One region of the Blastococcus sp. SYSU DS0616 genome, then DNA from elsewhere that is predicted to be linked to it. Evidence: riboswitches for the same ligand, from Rfam matches in the RefSeq annotation. Region 1 holds a riboswitch; the other holds the start of a gene.
The links. Region 1 has a riboswitch for cyclic di-AMP ahead of ACI79K_RS18175 (C40 family peptidase). Riboswitches for the same ligand answer to the same signal wherever they lie in the genome.

Region 1 (3,108 bases):
CCCCCCCCCCCCCCCCCCCCCCCCCCCGGGTGTCTCAGCCGGCGGTCGTCAGCCGGCGATCCGCCGGGCGCTGTTGTAGCCGCCCATCGAGTCGATCGACGCGACCTTCACCGGGACACCGGACGTGGCGGCGTGCACCATCTGGCCGTTGCCGATGTAGATGCCGACGTGGCTGACCGGGCTGTAGAAGAACACCAGGTCACCCGGCTGCAGGGCGGACCGGGAGACCGGCGTCCCCATGGTCGACTGCATGCGGCTGGAGTGCGGCAGGCTGATGCCCGCGGCCGCGTAGGCGTACTGCACCAGGCCCGAGCAGTCGAAGGCGTTCGGGCCGGCGGCCGCCCACACGTAGGGGTCGCCGATCTGGGCCATGGCGGTGTTCACCGCGGTCTGCGCCGCGCCGCTGCCGCCGGACACCGGCGCGGGCGGCGCGGGGGCGGGGGCCGGGGCGGGAGCCGCGGGGGCCGGGGCGGGAGCCGCGGCTGCGGGAGCCGGGGCGGCGGGAGCCGGGGCGGCGGCCGGCGCCTCCTCGGCGGCCTGGGCTGCCTGGGCCGCGGCGGCCTCCTCGGCGGCGTGCCGCTCGGCGGCGGCGCGGGAGGCGCGCTGTTCCTCGGCGCTCAGCCGGTCGAAGTGCGCCTGGTAGACGGCGATCTCCTCGTCGAGGCGCGCCCGCTCGGCGTTCACGCGGTCGACCTGCGCCTGGGCGTCCGCCGCGGCCCGCTCGGCGTCCGCACGGGCGCGCTCGGCGTCCTCGCCGGCGGTCCGGGCCTCCCCGAGCACGCCGTTGTTGTGGGCGGCGATCGTGTCGAGCAGGCCGACCCGGTCGATCAGCTCCGTGGGCGAGCCGCTGGTCAGCATCGCCGTCACGGTGTCCAGCCGGTCACCGGTGTACGCGCTGCGGGCCACCGTGCGGACGCGGTCCTGCGCCTGGGCCAAGGCGGCCTGCGCGGCGGTGAGCTCCTCGGCGGCCGCGTCGGCGGACGCCTGCGCCGCCTTGAGGTGCTCGCGGGTCTCGTTGAAGCGCTCGGTGAGCACCTCCAGGTCGTGCGCGCGGGCGGCGACGAGGTCCGCCGCCTCCTGGGAGGTGGCCGGCTCGGGGTCGGCGACGGCGGGGAGCGGCGCCAGGACGACGCCGCCGGCGGCCACGAGGGCCAGCAGGGCCCGCCGTCCGGTGATGCGGCGGTGGGCAGGGCTGAGCGAACTCGCCATGTTCGGCGGGTCTTCCTTTCTTCCACGGCCGCCTACCGGGTTAGCTGACGGGTTCGGGCGGGAAGTCGCCCGGCGGCGGACGGCCCGTGCGGGCCGCTCGTCGCTTCACCCCAGGTGGTGCGTTGGGTCCCCGGTCCGGGTGCCGGACGGATCCGGCGGGTGGTTCGGCGGCGTCCGGGCGGCTGTCACGGGTCGAGTGACGAGAGGGTCCGTCCGGACGGGCCCACGCTAGGTGCCGATCCGGCCGATCACCATGCCTGGGGACGACTTCGTCCAGCACCGTGGCCGACAGTCCGGCGGGCGTTCACGCCCAGTCACCGACGCGCCGTGACACGCCCGCGGTCGGCTGACGTGAGGTGGACCACCTCACCGACGACCCAGACCGCCGGGGGGCGGACTGCGTGCTCGGTGAGGGTGGCCGGGAGGTCGGCCAGGGTGGTGCGCAGCGACCGCTGGGTGGGGGTGGAGCCGTCGGTGACGACCGCGACGGGGGTGTCGGGTGCGCGGCCGTGCTCGACGAGGGCGGCGGCGATGGCGGGGGCGGTGTCGACGCCCATGAGGACGACGAGGGTGCCGCGCAGTGCGCCGAGGGCGGCCCAGTCGACCAGTGACTGGGGGTGGCCGGGGGGCAGGTGGCCGGAGACGACGACGAATTCGTGGGTGAGGCCGCGGTGGGTGACCGGGATGCCGGCGAGGGCGGGGACGGCGACGGCGCTGGTGATGCCGGGCACGACCTCGACGGGGATGCCGGCGTCGGTGCAGGCCTGGACCTCTTCGAAGCCGCGGCCGAAGACGAAGGGGTCGCCGCCCTTGAGACGGACGACGCGGCGGCCGGCGCGGGCGTGGGTGATCAGCAGGTCGTTGATGGTCTCCTGGGCCATCGAGCGGCCGCGCGGCAGTTTGGAGGCGTCGACGACCTCGACCTCGGGGGGGAGCGAGGCGAGCAGTGGCTGGGGGCCGAGGTGGTCGGCGACGACGACGTCGGCGGTGGCCAGCGCCTGCCGGCCGCGCACGGTGATCAGCCCCGGATCACCCGGGCCGCCACCGACGAGGACGACCCGCCCCGGCCCGGTGTCGGAACGGCGGACCGGCAGGGTGCCGTCGGCGACCCCGGCGAGGACCGCGTCGCGGAGCCCGGCCGCCGCCCGGGGGTCGGCCGCGTCGTGGACCGCCAGCACGAGGTCGCCGGCGCGGCCGGTGACGGGCAGCTCGGCGCCGGCCCGCGCACCGTCGGTGCGGGCGCAGAAGATCCGGTGCCGGTCGGCGTCCCCGGCCACCGCGGCGTCGACGTCGGGATCGCCGGTCGCGGCCAGCGCGAACCACGCCCCGGCGAGATCCCCGGCGGCGTAGCGCCGCGGCCACCACTCCAGGTGCCCGGCGGTGGCGGCCGACTCCAGCGCCGGCGTCAGGCCCGGGCTGACCACCGTCACCTCCGCGCCGGCGGCGAGCAGGCCGGTCACCCCGCGGTGCGCGGCCGTACCCCCGCCCACGACGACCACGCGCCGGCCGGCCAGCCGCAGCCCGACCGGGTGCACGCCGTCGCCGGTGGGCTGGGTGGTCACGGGTCCTCCTGCTGCATCGGTGGGGGTGGTCCGGTGCGGGTCGGCGGTCGGGTCCGGCGGCCGCGCGACGGCGACGGTCACCCGGCCGCGCACCGTCTTCCCGACCTCGAGCACCCCGCCCCCGAGGAGCGCCGCCGCCTCGGCGACCGACGGGGTGCCCACCCGGTCGGCGACCGCGCCGGACGGTGCGGGCACGCGCACCCCGGCCAGCGCCTCGGCCGGGTGACCGGCGAGCGGCCAGCCGCGCCGGGCGGCGGCGTCCACCAGCCCCGGCTCGCGCACGCGCGTGTCCAGAGTGGCCAGCCGGACCGGCCCGCACGGCCGGGGGAGGACGGCG
Region 2 (3,108 bases), on a different contig from region 1:
GTCCGCCCGGGCCGGCGAACGCGGCGAGGTGGTGCACACGCTGCTGGGCCGGGGGTCGCCGTCGCCCAGCGGCGCGTGGGCGCAGCGGGCGGACGGGCTCGGCGAGGCCGCGGAGCAGGCCGGTTCCCGGGAGGACCGCGACCGCGCCCGCCGCGCCTGGGGTCGGTTCACCCGCAACTTCGTCGTCCAGGGCACCGGAGCGGAGTGGGCGCTGTGCTGGCTGGCCGACCTCCGCAACCGGCTCTGGCGGCTGGGCGGCGACGGGCCGCTGGGGACCCGGGCGCACCTCGCGTTCTTCCTCCACGACGAGGTGGTCGTGCACACCCCCGAGCACCTGGCCGACGACGTGGTCGAGGCGGTGCGCGCCGCGGCCACCACGGCCGGGCGGCTGCTGTTCGGCGCCTTCCCGGTGGACTTCCCGCTGGACGTCGCCGTCGTCCGGTCCTGGGCCGACGCCGGCTGAACGGACTGCCGTACACCACCGACGGGGCCGGCACGGTGGCGCGACACGCGTCACGATCTGCGGAAGTGACCGCTCCCGCATTGTCACGACTGCATAACGACGGTTACCGTGGCGGAGCCCGGCCGATCGTTCTCTCCCCATCCGGGGAGGGTCTGCCGGGCGCCGCCGAGTCGCCCGCCGCCTTCGAGCTGCGGGCGAGCCGGGGACCCACCGAAGTTCTGGGGTGAATCGCGCACCGGGCACGTCCCGGTGCGGGTAGGGCTGCTTCCCGTCCGAATCCGTCAGCTAACCCGGTAGGCGGCACGACGGAAGAAACGGAGAGCCGCCGCATGGCGCGCCCCTGCACCGCCGCACCACCCCGCGCCCGCCGGCACCGCCGCCCCCCGGTGCGTCCCCGGACCTGACCGCACGCGCACCCGGCGTCCCGCCGGTCGCCCCCACCAGCGATGACCGCCGGCCGAGCCGCCGGTGCCCGGTGGCCCCGCGACCCGGCGCCGGTCCGCAGCCCGCATCCCTCGCGGTCCGCCTCGCCCGGCCGACCCCGCCGCACCAACGGAGCACCCCGAACCCATGGATCCCCGCACCACCACCTCGGGCCGTCGTGGCCCGCTCGCCCTCCGCCGTCGCCCGCCCTCGGGCCTCCGCCGTCCGGCGTTCTACCTCGGGGTCGCCGCCGCCGGTGCCCTCCTGGTCAACACCCTCGTCGGCGTGGACCCGGGCGCCCAGGCCGAGGCCGGCACCTCGCAGTCGGTGAGCGTCGCCCAGGAGCTCGGGCTCACCTCCCGCTCCGGCCCGGTCGACGTCGCCGAGGACCTCGCCCCGCTGCAGGACCTGGCGGCCAGCCGCAGCAGCCGCGAGGCCGAGCAGGTCGCGGCCCAGCAGGCCCAGGCCGCGGCCGACCAGGCCGAGCTCGACCGGCAGAAGGCCGAGGCGGAGGCCACCGCCCGCGCCGAGGCCGAGGCGAAGGCTGCCGAGGAGAAGGCAGCGGAGGAGGCCGCAGCCGCCGAGCGGGCGGCCGCGGCCCCCGCCGCGGCGACGCCCACGCAGGAGGCCCGGGCCGCCGCCACCACCGCCGCCTCGGTGGCGGCCACGGCGGTCGCCCGCATCTCCAACACCGCGGGCAGCGTGAAGCCGCAGACCCAGGCCGCGGCCGACGCGGTGGTCAGCAACGTGCCCGGCGCCGCGGGGATCACCCTCGGCGGCACCCGGGCCAGCGCCGCCGACCCGGGCGGGCACCCCTCGGGCCTGGCGCTGGACTACATGGTGATGTCCGACGCCGCCCTCGGGGACGCGATCGTCGCCTACCACCGCGCCCACTGGGCCGAGCTGGGCGTGGACTACCTGATCTGGCAGCAGCGGATGCTCTCGTCCCCCGGCGGCTCGTGGCAGGCGATGGAGAACCGGGGCAGCGCGACGGCCAACCACTTCGACCACGTGCACGTGAACTACAACTGATCCCGCCGTCCCGCGGCCGTGCTTAGGTGAGCCGGCGGACCACGGACAGCGGCAGCACCCGCATGGCCAGCCCGATGGGCACCCACGGCCACGCGGGGACGTAGGCCGTGGCCCGCCGGGCCTCGATGGCGGTCACCATGGCGTGGACGCCCGTCGGGGTGTCCACCATGAACCGGGTCCGCTGCTGCACGTGCTGGTTCATCTCCGACCGGATGTAGCCGGGGTAGATCACCGACACGTCCAGGCCGGGGATCCGCTCGGCCCGCAGCCCCTCGGCGAGGGACGCGACCCCGGCCTTGGTGGCGGCGTAGGTGGTCATCGACCGGCGCATGCCGCGCAGCGCCGACATCGAGGAGATCAGCACGAGGTGCCCGCGGCCCTGGCGGCGGAAGATCTCCAGCGCCGCCTCGGTCTGCGCCAGCGCGCCGACGAAGTTCGTCATCGCCGTCTCGCGGTTGGCCTCGGCCCGGCCGGTGCCCAGGGGCGCGCCCTTGCCGAGGCCGGCGTTCACGACCACCCGGTCGATCGAGCCGAACGCCGCGGCGAACGCGGTGAAGACCGTGGGCACGGCCTGGGCGTCGGTGACGTCGAGCGCCGCGGTCTCCACCCGCCGGCCGGTGGCCGAGCGGATCTCCGCTGCGAGGGCGTCCAGCCGATCGGTGCGCCGGGCGCAGAGCGCCAGGTCGTGGCCGCGGGCGGCGAACTGCCGGGCCATCTCCTCGCCCAGGCCGGAACTCGCGCCGGTGATGAGGACGACGCCGGTGTTCATGGGTGCTCCTGTCGATCGGTGCGGCAAGCCGCTGCGGCCGGCCGGCACGCACGGTACGAGAGCCCGCAGGCGGATCCGCGGCCGGCACCGCGGCGGCGCGTGGGGCCGGCCGGGTTCCACCTCGTCGGCTCCGCCGGGGTTCAGACCCCCTCCGGGCGGGCACACCTGCAGGACGTACGAGTACGGGGGAGCGCGGAGGCGCCCTCTCGGCACCGACACGAGGGGACTCGGGAGTGACCACGGCCGGAACCAGCCGACGGTGCCTGGACGGCCGCTACCAGCTGCAGCAGCTCATCGCCGTCGGCGGGATGGGTGAGGTCTGGCGGGCGCGCGACCTGCAGCTCCACCGGTCCGTGGCGGTCAAGGTGCTGCGCAGCGAGTACGCCGACGACCCGGAGTTCGTGGCGCGCTTCCGCTCCGA

Region 2: it holds a riboswitch for cyclic di-AMP, as region 1 does, so the genes downstream of both, ACI79K_RS16035 (hypothetical protein) here and ACI79K_RS18175 (C40 family peptidase) in region 1, are expected to answer to the same signal.

Annotation. Positions count from the first base shown of each region.
Region 1 is NZ_JBJHAJ010000030.1:47,891-50,998, reverse strand. It holds gene ACI79K_RS18175 (C40 family peptidase) at 49-1,209, opposite strand; cyclic di-AMP (ydaO/yuaA leader) riboswitch at 1,224-1,377, opposite strand; gene cobA (uroporphyrinogen-III C-methyltransferase) at 1,524-3,108, opposite strand, start outside.
Region 2 is NZ_JBJHAJ010000023.1:14,960-18,067, forward strand. It holds gene ACI79K_RS16030 (bifunctional 3'-5' exonuclease/DNA polymerase) at 1-463, shown strand, start outside; cyclic di-AMP (ydaO/yuaA leader) riboswitch at 632-779, shown strand; gene ACI79K_RS16035 (hypothetical protein) at 1,034-1,918, shown strand; gene ACI79K_RS16040 (SDR family oxidoreductase) at 1,941-2,687, opposite strand; gene ACI79K_RS16045 (protein kinase domain-containing protein) at 2,921-3,108, shown strand, end outside.